Regions from separate parts of the Dysgonomonas sp. 37-18 genome, predicted to be linked through region 1. Evidence: riboswitches for the same ligand, from Rfam matches in the RefSeq annotation. Region 1 holds a riboswitch; the other holds the start of a gene.

Region 1 (7,824 bases):
TACGAGTGAAATGGCCTCTTCTATTTTCTCTTTATCTTCTAGTGCTAACTTTCCCCAAAATCCGGTATATGGACTTCGCCCTAAGCCAATTAGTTGATAGGATGTCATATTCTTTATTTCGAACTTTTCAGTCAATACGACTCCAATTAACGTAGCTAGCTCTTTTTCTGGATACTTCTCTATTTTTTTTCCATGAATAACGATATCTCCAGACAATTTCGGCTGAAAGGCGGTTAATGTCCTTAATAAAGTAGATTTGCCAATACCATTTGCACCCAATAAACAGGTAAGTTCTCCGCTGTATATATCAGAAGTGATATGTTCAGCTATCACCTTTATATTCTTTTGTGATGAATAACCTATAGCAAGCTCTTTTAGCTCTATTGTCTTTTCTTTCTTATGCATAACTCTAACCGACTTCATTTTTGCGTTTACCGAATAAGACGGAAATAACGATAGGTGCGCCAATCAATGCTGTTACAGAATTGATTGGTAATGCGCCTTCGAATCCCGGCATACGGGCCACCAAATTACAAAACAGAGCCAGAGAAGCACCAGTAAGAGTTACAGCAGGCATCAGTATCCGATGGTCAGACGAAACAAAAATAGTTCTGCACAAGTGAGGTACAGCCAGCCCCAAAAAAACGATAGGCCCGCAGTAAGCTGTTACAATAGCAGTAATGATGCACGAACAAACAATAACATAGAGCCGAGCTTGTTTTACATTCAATCCAAGGTTACGTGCATAACCATCACCTAAAAGCATCAGATTAAGAGTTTTTATCAACAGGAATGAAAGGGGTATTAATACGATCATGATGCCTACAAAAGTATACACTTGATTACCTGAAACTTTAGAAAAACTACCCAAACCCCAGATTACATAAGCTCTTACATCTTCATCGTTACTAAAGAATTTCAGTACACCAATGATAGCTGTTGCAATATACCCTATCATAACGCCGATAATAAGCAGGATAACGTTTCCTCTTACAAACCGAGAAATAGTTATAATGATAATCATTATAGCCAAAGCACCTGCTACTGCCGCTATAGATATTGCTATCTCGCCAAACAATCCCATCTTGATCAGTGCTGTTCCTCCAACACTACCTGAAAGTAGGATAATAAAAGCTACCCCCAGACTTGCACCTGAGCTAATTCCAAGTTCGGAAGGTCCGGCTAATGGATTTCGAAATAGAGTCTGCATCTGTAATCCACTAATAGATAGTCCGGCGCCAGCCACTAAGGCTGTAATAGTTTGAGGAAAACGAGATTTCCAGATAATATTCTCCCAGATTATAGACTCTTCCTTTATTCCGAATAGAATATTCCAAACGGAACCCACCGGTATGGAAATTGTGCCCAATACCAGATTCAGAATGAAGAAAACGAGTATAGAGGTAGAAATCAGTGCAAAAACTATCAGGGGACGTTTCATTTATTTAAGTAATTCGTAATAAACAGGAACATATTCGGGTAACAATGACGGATGAAATATTTTTATCAAATCGGCTAAAACTACTTCGGGCTCAACAGGAGTATTTTCATAGAAAGGTTTCTCTCGCAGATTACAATATATAAGCTTTTTATCCTTAAAAGCTTTAAAATCTGCATATCGAGCATCACTTTGTTTCAAAGCATCGTAAGTGAATGTTCCATCGTGGCTATTCACCATCCGCCAGTAATCAGTATTTGCCCCCTGTGAATAAACAGTTTCGAAATCGACATAAAAACCTCCGGATTCGTTATCATTTTTCATAAAATAATCGGCTCCTGCATCTCTGAATAGTTGTGCCAGATAGCTGTTTCCTCCAACTACATACCAGTTACCCGAATGTAATTCACCGCTCAACACTGTGGGACGTTCTGAAATAGAAGCAGACAATACTTTTAATTTATTATACTTGTTTTCTATATCGTCAAACTGTTTATTGGCTTGTTCTTCTATTCCTAATAGCATAGCAGTGAACTTAATCCATTCTGCCTGTCCCAAAGGAGAACTTTCTTTATATCCTAAAAAACTAATTAATGGTATATTCAGGTTTCGAATCGCATCGTATCCTCCTTTTTTGAATGGTGAAACAAGTATAATATCCGGATTTAGAGCGAGAATAACCTCATTGTCAAATTCACCTTCTATACCAATTTTTCTGGTCTTGTCTTCTTTGAGCTGTCTATTCATCTGTTCATTAAAAAGAAAGCGAGTGCTGGTTATCCCCACAACCTTATTCAAAGCATTGAGCTTAATAAAGTTTGATAGTTGCAGTGTGGTCATGCAAATTACACTGCAGACAGGTATTTCTATAGTCTGATAATCAGCAGGTATGCCCTCTTTGTTGCTCCCTCTATTGACCAGAGCGTATTTGTAATGCATATCGCTCTCCCCGGATGGATCGGTTATATCAACTAATTTATAGTTTGCGGAACTAATCACTTTGAAACCTTTGGCATATTTAATATTCATAGAATCTGCAGAGTTTCGATCTCCGATAGTTTTTGCATTCTTATTTTGATTACAGCCCGAAAATGTAATAACCAGAGTAAATAAGATAAAAAGTAGTTTTTTCATCCAGATTATTCTTTTGTAATTATTAATAGTGAGAAATAAGGAAATTTGCGATCTATTATTTTATGTATATCCTGCGTATAGAATTCTTTTTCTTTAATTCCTACATTCTCAAAATAATGTATTCCCACTTTATTTATTGAAGACATAGCCTGCTTAATAGCCTGTTCCGATTGAGAAGGTTTCATTATCACGATGGAGTTTCCAGCTTCTATTCTTTTCTTTAAATCATTGGATGATATTATCCCGGGAATGATATGCAATTCTTCTTCTTGTTTGGCTATATGGATATTGGCAAGGGCTGCACAGGCAATAAACGCCGGAATGCCGGCAATACGTTCTGTCGGAATATTTTTTGATATAAGATTATCTGATATATAATGAGTTGAAGAGTAAAATCCTGCATCTCCTTCTGCTACTACAACTATTTTTAATCTTTTCTCATAATGCTTTTCTATAAGCTCAGCAACTTCCTTATAGCAGAGTATAGCATGCGATCGATCTTTACTCATAGGTACATCAAAAAGAGAAATAACGGAATCATTAATATTCAGTTCCAATAAAATATCACGGCTACGGGATAACATATTTCCGACTGGTGAAACAGTCGAGGGGCAGAGAATAATATCTGCTTGTTGCAAAGCTTTTAAGGCTTTTAGGCTTATAAGTTCGACATCACCTGGCCCAAGAGATACAAATGTAACGAAATCAGACATATTTATTTTTAATTATTATAGTTACAATCTGCTTAATTCAACAAAAGGTAAGTAACTGAATACCTGTAGTTACAATAAATATGTTTAGAGATACGGATTTTGTATGTTGGTATATTCCGCAGCATACCAATACTGCCTTCAAAAACATGTAATGCCTCATATCTTATTTTATTATTGTAAAAAACTAATAAAATAAAACAACGAGTTTCCTGAAAATTAATAAAATAGCAATGAATACAAGATGTATTGCACAACCACTCCTATCCCTGGAAGCTTGGTGTTTATTTGTCAGATCTGGCAGGTCTTCTGGCTATCCTCCGGTTAAAAGCCTTCCCATTTCTTTCGAAACAGTGGCATGGAATTTTCAACCGATTTTATGAGAAATTACAGCTGCAGGTACAGCCCCGGATTCACACCGGGTTCCCTTTTATTACAACTTCATGATTTTGAAATTACAATACCGAAATCTGAGTGCAAAGGTATTAATATTTTTTATTTTGAAGCCCAAATTTCAACTTCAATTTTAAGCTCTTGTAAACCCAATGCCTTCACATAAGCAATAGTCATAGATGGGTATATTGTACCAAATAGATTATCCCATCTTGCGTCCAAAAAATCCCAATCAATATCTTCTGTAGCCCAGATATTGACTTTTATAACATCGTCGGAAGTTAAATTCTGACTTTCCAGAATTTGTTCAATATTCCTAAAAGTATTGTATACCTGTTCATTCATACTATCAGGAATAACTCCATAATTATCAGTTCCAATCTGTCCGGAGAAAGTGTATAGAGTTGAATTTTTAGGAATTATAGTCACATGTGAATATTTTCCGACAGGCTTTGAAATATTTTCAGGATTTAATCTGACGACTCTTTTGATTTTATCACTATTCATTTCAATTTTTCTTTAAATAAACAATCCAAATACCAAAGCGGTATTTCTTTTGTAATGCAAAAGTATAGGTAGTGTATTATTTGAAATTGGATAAAACCGACAACTCTCAGAAAAAGAAATACAATAGTTCTCGTAAATTGAATTGTAGAAAGAATACATCGCTAGCAAATGCTAGATAAGCCATTGAGGAAAGTTAGCTAAATACTCTTTTGAATTTAGTATGAAATTTCTAGGATTAGTTCCTGTAAATTCTTTAAATTCTCTGTTATAGTGCGATTGATCAAAATAATCATATTGATAAGCAAGTTCTGTAAAATTTTCAAAATTTGTCTGACGCAAAGAATTCAATCCCTCTTGAAAACGCATAATCCGTGAAAATATCTTTGGTGATAATCCAACAGACTGTTTTATAATTCTTTCTAATGTTCGCTCCGACAAATTCATTTCTAATTGGATTTCTTTAAGAGTTTTTCCATTTTGTAATAATGTCGAAGCATGCACCAACTTTTTATGATTATTTTTGACTCTTTCTATTTGCTTAAGGAAGAAAGAAGAGATTAGGCTTATTTTTTCTTCTAAAGAAATTGCGTTAACAAGTTGCTCAAGAATAGCATCCCTCACAATGTCTTCAAGTGAAATATTTTGATGATTTAACTCAAAAGCATCTAATCCAAAAATTGTTTTTAAAGCCGTTGGTTGCAAATATACGCCAATAACGCTAAAGTATCCACTAACTGTATGCTCCGTATATTTAGAATATTGCCCATATAAATACAATTGAGGCAACGCTTGTCCCTTTCTATCAAAAAACAAGTTTGGTTCTTGTTGAAATATTAATGCCGGTATTCCATCCGGGATAATCTTAAAACATTTATCACTAGAATTATTCGTAAAGTCCTCCAATATCCAAAAATATTGGATGTAATCTTGTAAAGCCTTTATAGGAATAAATTTTTTATAAAACATTTATCTTTATATATGTAAAATAGATAATCTAAAATATGAGAGAATGTTGCACAATACATATCAATGCTAAGTGAAGGCTATTTTATATTACAAATATAAATCTTTTAAAATGAATTAATCTTACTAATTTTTAGAATTCAAATGTCACTCCAATGGTAGGGATTATAGATGCACTCGAACGTTTCAAGTTTTTCATCTCGTAACGTTGTTCTTCTATCGGTGCTTGTGGATTTATGATATTTCCCGTACTTACAATTACATCTTGTCTTCTGAACGAACTTCGTGTTACATTCTGTAAATCGAGGTAAAGGCCAAGCATATACTTCTTCAGATAAAAAGTTTTATCTACTCTCAAGTCTAGCTGAGTATATGAAGGGTTACGCAACGTATTGTATTGAGTATAGTCGAGATAAGGTTTTCCCGAAGCATTCCAAGCCAAGACCAGCGAGGATTTGTCTTGATCGTAAGGAGTAAAAGGTGCTCCACCTATCGACTTTATCTTTGCTCCTAGACTCCAATTTGAATTAAAGTAATAGGTTCCTGTAAGATTAAATATATATCCATTATCCCAGGCCGAAGGAAGATACTTACCTTCTTTTTTTGCAAATTGACTTTTGAATAAAGTAAATGAAGATAAAACATTTACTTTACGAGCGACTACCCATCTTCCTAATAATTCCACACCATAGCTTTTACCTCTTGCATCCGATACAAGCAGTTCGTTCCCTATCGCTCCGTAGTCGTCACCCTTACTCATCAAAGGAATGCCGTCTTGCACAGATAAAGGCATATTGTTGTAATATTTATAAAAACCTTCTAAAGATATTTCGAAATTCTTTATCGACTGATAATTGAAGCCTGCCGATACCTGATCAACACGCATATAATCCAATCCCTTGTTTACAAACATACCATTGTTATCTTTCAATCCCATTGCTGTAAGAGGTGGAAGCTGGAAGTAACGTCCGATATTAGCGTTGGCATTCAAATTAGCTATAAGCCTATATGATAAAGACAGGCGGGGCGAAACCTGATTAAATATTTGCTTGGTATTATGTGAATAGGATGCAGCATCTAGCCTTATTCCAAAAGATGATTTGAATCTCTCATTTGTTGAGACATAATCTATCCCCATTTGAAAAAGCTTAGTTGTGTATCATATTGGAGAGCCGTTTCTTCATCATTATAAAAAAACACCTGAAAACTATTATTGCTATATTGCACATAATCTATATTTAGTCCTGTATTAATTTTCCATTTACCAAGTGGCGTAAGGTTTTCGAATCTAAGTTTCGATTCTTGTTCCAATGATTTGTATTTTAACCTTAGCATATCAGGGTCGTTATTCAAATTGTCCTGATATTTCGTATTACGATTATTCAGGTAACTATGGCTGAGAGCAAGAGTCTGTCTATTACGTTTGTTGTAATGCTTATAAACTGCCCCTAAGGTAAAAGTTTCCTGCTTTATAGTTGGCAAATAACCCAGTATGTATTCGGCATCTTCGGTAGTAGCTTTATTATTTAGCTTCATATCATCTATTGCACCAACACCTATAAATGTAAGCTCGTTAGTAGGTGACAATTGAGTTTTTATCTTGAACAGGGCATCATTGTATGTTGGCAAGAAAGGGAGTCCTATGAGATCGAAAAGAAGTTGCAGATAAGATCGCCTCATAGATACGGTATATGTTGTCTTTTTACTTAAAGGTCCATTGGCTGTTGCAGAAGCTTCTGATGCACCTAAAGTTCCTTTGAAAGATTGCTTTTCCGGATTTCCATCAGCTAATTTGAAACTTACGACAGAGCTTAATGCATCACTACTGTACGATGGAAAAGCTGCTGTATAGAAATTTACTTCCTTGATCAAATCTGCACTTATGATACTTACAGGCCCACCAGAAGCTCCTTGTGTACTAAAATGATTAATGTTAGGTATTTCTATACCATCCAGAAAGAAACTATTTTCTGAAGGCCCACCACCTCTTACAATTAAATCGTTTCGATAACCTCCTGGCGAGAAAGCTACCCCCGGATAAGATTGTACAATGCGGGATATATCGCGGTTAGCTCCAGGGCTTTTTTCTATTTCCTGTGTACTTATAACATGCAATCCAACCGGGCTTTCAATAGAACGCCTGAAAGGCATCGGATAGACATTTACATCGGCTAACTCATTCGTATTTTCTTCTAATTCAACGGTTATTTGTAAATCTTTTACTGTCAATAAATATTCAGGGGTTTGTTCAGCTTTATACCCAACAAATGATACTAGAAGGGTATAAGGTCCGGGTAATAGATTTTCAATAGAAAAATGCCCTTCTTCATCTGTTTGTGTACCAATAGTTGTACCCTTTACTATTATACTGGCATAAGGAATGGGGCTTCTGTCTCCTTTGTCTATGACTGTTCCCTTTAATGAATGCTTCTGCTGAGAGAATACACTAATACTAAAGAGTGATATAAATACAAATAATATCGTTTTCATAAATATTTAATAAGCGAATTAATTAAAACTCACAAATTCAACATTTAGATAAAGAAATTAGTTCACAATTTATACTACTATGAAAGTCTTTTGTTACAAGTATTCTCTTGATAAATTCATATAAGTATAATACGGAACGGTATTATTTCCGTTTTATGGAACGACTTAATGTCATATACCCTAACACTC
Region 2 (7,824 bases), on a different contig from region 1:
CCTTGCCAGTGTGATTGCAGTTTTTCACGACCAATTGAAATTAAAAACTTCAATAAAAGAAGAAAATATAAACAGGGTCAGTCGTGTAGTAGAGTCCTATTCTGGACAAGTAATCTCCGCTAATCAGCCAATTGTCGGAGACAATGTTTTCACACAGTGTGCCGGAATACATGCTGATGGTGATAACAAGAATAACTTGTACTATAATGATTTGTTTCCCGAACGTTTTGGTCGTGTTCGCGAATACGCATTAGGTAAATTGTCTGGTAAGTCTAATATCCGAAAGAATATTGAGGCTTTGGGTATTGAACTCGATGAGGATGATATGACTAAAGTGACAAACCGAGTGATAGAATTGGGTGATAAAAAAGAAATTATTACGCAAGACGATCTCCCATATATCATTTCGGATGTGTTGAAAAACAACGAGAAGGAAAGAAAAATCAAGATATTGTCGTTTGCATTTTTATTGACAAAGGGCTTACGCCCTACAGCTACGGTAAAAGTAGAAATTGATGGGCAGGAACATGAATGGACTGCACCAGGGGACGGACAGTATCACGCTTTTTCGAAAGCTTTGTATAAGATATACTCACGTTTGGGTAAGCCTACCCCTACGTTAGTGAACTATGCTGTTTATATACCACCCGGCGGGCGTACCGATGCTTTGGTACAAACGGTAATTACATGGGAATTTAATGGTAAGACTTTCAAGACAAGAGGTCTTGATGCCGACCAGACAGAAGCAGCGGTAAAGGCTACCGAAAAGATGCTGAATATGATCGAAGATCTGTAAATGACTTTTCTGCAAATGAAAGGAGAGCGGGTTGAATGGGTTGATATAGCAAAAGGTATCGGAATAATATGTGTTGCTATGGGACATGTGTTTCAATACCAGATGCTTGCTACAAGATAATATATCTGTTTTATATGCCTCTTTTCTTTATTGCTTTTATCGTATCTTTAATAGATTTGAAATTACGCAGGTACTTTTTTAGGAAAATATAAGAGTAGACAGATTCAAAAATAATTACAATTTTAAAATATAGATTGATGAAATTAAACATTGCAGTGCTCCCTGGAGACGGAATAGGGCCTGAAATTATAGAACAGGCATTGAGAGTGACAGAAGTAGTTTGTGAAAAATTTGGTCACGAACTTTCTTATGAATATGGTATTGTTGGAGCTTCGGCAATCGATCAGGTAGGCAATCCATATCCTGATGGAACGCATGAATTGTGTATGGCTTCTGATGCTGTGCTGTTTGGTGCAATCGGAGATCCTAAATATGACAACAACCCTTCAGCAAAAGTACGTCCCGAACAAGGACTTTTGGCTATGCGCAAAAAGTTGGGATTGTATGCTAACCTTCGTCCTGTAAGTACATTCCCTACACTAGTACATAAATCGCCCCTTCGTTCCGATTTGGTAGATGGTGCTGATTTTATGTGTGTGCGTGAATTAACGGGAGGTATGTATTTTGGTCGTCCGCAAGGACGCAGCGAAGACGGAGATACTGCTTATGATACTTGCGTATACACTCGTGAAGAAGTAGAGCGTATACTTCATCTTTCATATAAATATGCTCAGATGCGTCGCAAAAAAGTGACAGTGGTAGATAAAGCGAATGTATTGGCTACTTCTCGTCTATGGAGGCAGGTTGCTCAGGAAATTGAAAAACAATATCCTGATGTGGAAACTGAATATATGTTTGTAGACAATGCCGCTATGCAGATTATTCAATGGCCTAAGCGTTTTGATGTACTTGTTACAGAAAACTTGTTTGGAGATATCCTTACCGATGAGGCCTCTGTAATTACCGGATCATTAGGTATGTTGCCATCGGCATCTATTGGTATTCACACATCTGTGTTTGAACCGATACATGGTTCATATCCTCAGGCAGCAGGCAAAAATATAGCAAATCCATTAGCCACTATTCTTTCGGCAGCAATGATGTTCGAATATGCATTCGAACTGAAAGAAGAAGGTAAGCTGATTCGTGATGCTGTTAATGCATCTATGGATGCAGGAGTAGTAACTGAGGATATTGCATCGAAAGAAGGAAAAGCTTATTCTACATCGCAAGTAGGCGACTGGATTGTAAATTATTTGAAGGGATAAAATTTTTTCTAAGATACTGTGAAGAGGCTGTTCGTTGTGTACAGCCTCTTTTCGTCTTTATCTCAATAGTGATATGCCTGATAGGTTACTTTCAATGGGCTCTTTCCATTTAATATTTGCATATTGTAGTCTTCTACAAAATATTACTTTCATAAACATTAGGAAAAAAGATGTAAAATATTTATCTTTGCCCCGCTTTTATAAGCCCGTACGTGTGATGGGAATAAGGAAGCAATCCTTAATTTGAGTAACACAATTTAAAATTAAAAGATGAAAACGTTTGAATTAAAAGGAGAAGCCAGAACAGATCTTGGCAAAAAAGCGACAAAAGCATTTCGTAAAGAAGACAAAATCCCTGCTGTAATTTATGGTGGAGATCAAACTGAAGCAATTGCTTTTACTGTTACAAACAGCGATGTTCGCAAACTTGTTTATACTCCTGAAATTTTCCTTGTAAACCTAACAATAGGAAAAGACAGCTATAAAGCTATATTGAAAGATGTACAGGTACATCCGGTAACAGATGCTATCTTGCACCTTGACTTCCTTCATGTATTTGAAGGCAAACCAATTGTAATGGACGTTCCTGTTATTTTGGACGGACTTGCAGAAGGTGTAAAAGCAGGGGGTAAACTTTCACTTGACTTGCGTAAGATTAAAGTAAAAGCTCTTTACGATAAGATCCCTGAGAAAGTACACGTTGACGTAACAAGCCTTGCTCTTGGAAAATCTATCCAGGTAGGTGAACTACACTTCGAAGGACTAGAACTGTTAAATGCTAAAAATGCTGTTGTTTGTCGCGTTCAATTGACTCGTGCTGCAAGAGGTCTTGCTGCTAAAAACGGCTAATAATAGGATATATTGAATGAAATACTTGATTGCCGGCCTCGGTAATATTGGTAGAGAATACGAATATACCCGCCACAATATAGGATTCAGAGTATTGGACGCTTTAGCTAAAGCGTCCAATATTGTTTTTGCTGACAAGCGTTATGGCTTTGTGTCTGAACTAAAGGTCAAAGGACGTACTCTTATTCTGCTAAAGCCATCTACTTTTATGAATCTTAGCGGAAATGCTGTTCGTTATTGGCTAAACCAAGAAAAGATACCGATTGAGAATCTTTTGGTAGTTGTAGATGATCTTGCTTTGCCTTTTGGTTCTTTACGCCTCAAAGGAAAAGGTAGTAGTGCCGGACATAACGGACTGGGTAATATACAATCTGTACTAGGAACACAAGATTATGCCCGCTTACGCTTTGGTATAGGTAACGAATTTTCTCGGGGAGGTCAAGTCGGCTATGTGCTCGATAATTTCAGTGACGAAGAGGAAAAAGAGCTTCCTGTGAAACTGGAGACCTGTGGCGAAATAATCAAAAGCTTTTGTCTGGCAGGTATCAACAATACCATGAACCAATACAATAATAAATAAAACCAAAGAAGTTAGAAACGAATATCTTTTGTATCTAATATATAACTTTGGTAAATGATGTGAAGCCGGTCTTGTTTGCGGACATATTGGCAAAATTCTGATTTTATTATGAAAGAACCTAAAAACGAAGTACGTATAGACAAATGGCTGTGGGCTGTTCGTCTTTTCAAAACTCGTTCTATAGCAATAGAAGCATGTAAAAAAGGACGTGTCTCGATCAAAGGAGTTACTATAAAACCCTCTCGATCAATTAAGGTAGGCGATGTGATAGAAGTGCGCCGTCCTCCGGTTACTTATTCCTTTGAAGTCCTCAACCTTTCGGAAAACAGAATGGGAGCCAAGCTTGTGCCCGAATTTATGAAAGATGTGACATCTGCATCTCAACTTGAAATATTAGAAATGTCTAAGGTGAGCGGTTTTGTAGATAGAGCTAGAGGAACAGGGCGACCAACAAAAAAAGATCGTCGTGAATTGGATCAGTTTACAGAAGATTACTCTTTCTTTGATGATTGGGATTTAGAAGATTAGAGTATAAATTATAGTTCGAAACTTATTCCTTGCAGAACACACTCTTATGAAATAGTAATTCATTATACCATCAAAAACTTTCTTATTTATATTTGTTCTTATTTATAATTCTATATCTTTGTTACCATAATTGGTGTTATATATTCGAAGTCTTGGATATATAATGAAAAGGGAATCAGGTGTAAATCCTGAACAGTCGCGCTGCTGTAAGCTTCGCTAAACGTTTATACAAATCCTCAAAGCCACTGTTTTTCATAAACGGGAAGGTCGTATAAAACGGAAGTAAGTCAGAAGACCTGCCAAAAAATAAATTTCATCTTTCGCGAAAAAAGATAGAAAGCTCAAGAGATTTTTCTCTGATTATAGAAAATTGATTTTGGTTGAAGTATTTATACTATCATCTCTTGCAATGTCATATTTCGGTATCTGCAAATGAGGTTGTATATTTTAAATAAACCTTCTCCTGATCTTATAATATATTCAATAACAATAAAAACTTACAACAATGAAAAAGATATGTCAAAGATGTTCGGCCGCTTTCAGCTGTAGAGAAGACCGCGTAGAATTGTGTAGCTGCCGTAGAGTTTCTTTAGTTTCAGGGGTGCGCGATTATATAAAAGATAACTATAGTGACTGCCTTTGTCCTAAGTGTTTAAGCGAAACAAATACTTACTTTTTTGCCTTTGATGTTAATCCTAAATTCATAAAAGACAAAAAATAAAGTATTTATAAGCAACACCAATACAAGGTAATAGCAAAAACTTATTTTTAATTTACAATTTATTATAAATTTAGTCTTTAATTCGTTTAATTGTATAGGTAAGTTTCCTTAAATTTGATGTTGGAAAACAACGCAATTTGAATGTTTTCAAATCAAGTATTGAAGTTTGCAATCTCCTGTCACAAATGGAGATAGGAGATTGCAAATCGATATCGAACCGGATAGAAATAATAACTATAATAAATAAAATTAAACATGTTACAAGAGTTTACTTTAGGCGAAGGAAAGGCGATTATCAACTTCACTCTTAAGTTTTGCGACACGAGGCAAAAAATATTAAATAGTTACGGTTTTCATCGGGTTATTGAAGCTTTTATACAAAGATTGAAAAAGAATGATGTCATTATCTACGATTATTATATCAAAGAATTCAAGACTGACGAAGAATTTCAAAAAACATTGATAGAAGCATTTAAGCTACTTACTGTATGTAATCCCGATGAGGTGCAAAATGTACATAACAAGTATGCTATCTTTTTCAACGATAAAGATTTATTTATAGAGCTTATAGAGCTTCTCTATGGCTTCTGGCGTAGAATGGAACGTTATACTATAGTGCATAACAATTCCATCAGCAGCGGGTTGCAAAGTGTGCGTTTTTTGCATGCCAACGAATTGTTCAATGAGCTGGTACTTTCTATCTACCGCCGCATTCAGGAAACCGTAATGGGGTATCAGCATCTTGTATATCGCCAGCTTACCGCAGGTGCAAATGCAGGGTTAACTCTTAGTGACATTACTTGGAACTGCCCAATAGAATACAATGGGTTGACTTCTATTCCGTTCATTACTTCTGTTATGTTTAAACCACCGTTTATTTCATATACAAAAAGAAATACACGCGACGGCATTTTTCAAGAACATACAACAAATCCGGTAGAAAATATTATTCTGAATGAAGATGACTGGTTCTTATTTCCTGCTAAAGTAGGGAATATGTTGACCTTTGTTTATTTCCACAAGGACTATATGGTTCACGGATTTGCATTATCCAATCTTTTTGAACTAGCTAAAGCCAGTGAATATATCGGTAAAAAACCGGATATAATATACGTGTTCGGATATCCTGATGGAATAGAAGAGAAACGTACTTTCTACTATAAGGATAAGAAAAATGATATTCTTATCGGTTACGCTAATCATTGCGACGATATCGACTATTTTGGCTATATGAAAAAAATGCTTCTTACACTTCATAACGTGAAGCAAATGGAGCAAGGGCGATTGCCGCTACATGGAGCTATGGTAAACATATTACTCAAGAATGGTACAGAAGCCAATATCGTTATTATAGGAGACAGTGGTGCCGGAAAATCTGAAAGTTTGGAAGCTTTCCGTACACTTAACGAGAAATATATACGTCATATGCGTATCGTATTTGACGATATGGGTTACCTCAAAAAAGAAGAAGATGGTACGATTAAGGGGTATGGAACCGAAATCGGAGCATTTGTCCGTATCGATGACCTTGACCCTATGTATGCGTTCCAGCAGTTAGAGAGAGGTATCTATTCAAATCCTGACAAAATAAATGCTCGCATTACGATTCCTGCTGCAACATACGATGTTATATCTAAAGGATATAAAGTAGATTATATCTTGTATGCGAATAACTATACTGAATCTGCTCAGAAGATTGAGTTTTTTGATAATCTCGACGAAGCGATTAAAATATTCGAAGCTGGAGCCCGCAAAGCAAAAGGTACTACTACCGAAAATGGTTTGGTAACATCTTATTTTGCCAACCCTTTTGGCCCTGTACAAGAAAAAGAGCTTGCAGGCAAACTGATCAAAGAATTCTTTAATGATATGAATAACAACGGTGTAAAAATAGGAGAGATATACACCTCGCTTGCTATTGACGGACATACTAAGGATGGGCCTCAATTGGCAGCAGAAGAGTTGTTTACAATGATAAATAATGATTAAGTGGAGTAGAGATGAGTTAAGTATTAGCTCGTCTCTTTCTTCGATAAAATTTGCCTGACTACTCAACGCTTACTTAAACTTTTGATAATGTATGGCGTTAAATATTATAACGGAGAAAAATACAACTAATAATTAGAATAAACCTATGAACAATATGCAACAATCCTTGATGCACGACAATATCAAGATGCTTGGCCACTTGCTCGGAAAAACGATCAATGAGGCGAAAGGGCAAGATATGGTCGACCTCATAGAAACAATCCGCAGGCTATCTAAAGCATCACACTCGGGTGACATTGAAGCACATAAATCGTTGGTTAAGACATTGCAAAATCTTAGGGATGAGGAGTTCTTGCCTGTAGCACGTTCTTTCAACCAGTTTCTTAACCTCACAAATACGGCAGAACAATATAATAGTATCTCTCCCCACGCACAAGGGGCTGAGAATCCGGTGAATTTTTCTGCAGTATATGAAAAACTTAAAGCCGCTAACTATAGCGATAGCGATATAATCAAAGCAATAGAAGATATATCTATCGATTTGGTTTTAACCGCTCACCCTACAGAAATAAATAGACGCTCGTTGATCAATAATCTGAATCAAGTAGATCAATGCCTTAAGCTACTCGATCATGATGATTTGATCGAACATCAGAAAGTACAAATATTGCGCAGACTCAAACAACTAATCGCTCAATATTGGTATACTGATGAAATACGTCAGAATCGTCCGACCCCCAACGAAGAAGCAAAATGGGGATATGATGTAGTAGAGAATAGCCTTTGGGCTGCTGTACCAGCTTACATCCGAGAACTCGACGAGCAAATAAGAAATACACTCGCATATCGTATTCCGATCGATGCACGTCCTATACATTTTTCATCATGGATGGGGGGCGACCGTGACGGGAATCCTAATGTGACAGCCAAAGTTACACATGATGTACTACTTGATAGCCGCCGTCGTGCTGCAACTCTCTTCTTATCAGATATAGAAATACTGGTGAAAGAACTATCAATGGCAACCTGTACG

Evidence for each region. Region 1 has a riboswitch for cobalamin ahead of BGO84_RS03370 (precorrin-2 C(20)-methyltransferase). Riboswitches for the same ligand answer to the same signal wherever they lie in the genome.
Region 2: linked by a shared signal. The riboswitch ahead of BGO84_RS07140 (cysteine-rich CWC family protein) and the one ahead of BGO84_RS03370 (precorrin-2 C(20)-methyltransferase) in region 1 are both predicted to bind cobalamin.

What each region holds. Positions count from the first base shown of each region.
Region 1 covers NZ_MKVC01000008.1:97,518-105,341, reverse strand. Annotated here, with positions in the region: gene BGO84_RS03385 (ABC transporter ATP-binding protein) at 1-405, opposite strand, end outside; gene BGO84_RS03380 (iron ABC transporter permease) at 410-1,441, opposite strand; gene BGO84_RS03375 (ABC transporter substrate-binding protein) at 1,442-2,572, opposite strand; gene BGO84_RS03370 (precorrin-2 C(20)-methyltransferase) at 2,578-3,285, opposite strand; cobalamin riboswitch at 3,564-3,765, opposite strand; gene BGO84_RS03365 (RidA family protein) at 3,778-4,182, opposite strand; gene BGO84_RS03360 (helix-turn-helix transcriptional regulator) at 4,354-5,148, opposite strand; partial or broken gene BGO84_RS03355 (TonB-dependent receptor) at 5,279-7,635, opposite strand; gene nhaA (Na+/H+ antiporter NhaA) at 7,778-7,824, opposite strand, start outside.
Region 2 covers NZ_MKVC01000021.1:17,106-24,929, forward strand. Annotated here, with positions in the region: gene BGO84_RS07115 (alpha-isopropylmalate synthase regulatory domain-containing protein) at 1-796, shown strand, start outside; gene leuB (3-isopropylmalate dehydrogenase) at 1,054-2,124, shown strand; gene BGO84_RS07125 (50S ribosomal protein L25/general stress protein Ctc) at 2,395-2,973, shown strand; gene pth (aminoacyl-tRNA hydrolase) at 2,990-3,553, shown strand; gene BGO84_RS07135 (RNA-binding S4 domain-containing protein) at 3,662-4,081, shown strand; cobalamin riboswitch at 4,196-4,400, shown strand; gene BGO84_RS07140 (cysteine-rich CWC family protein) at 4,587-4,802, shown strand; gene BGO84_RS07145 (phosphoenolpyruvate carboxykinase) at 5,058-6,791, shown strand; gene ppc (phosphoenolpyruvate carboxylase) at 6,946-7,824, shown strand, end outside.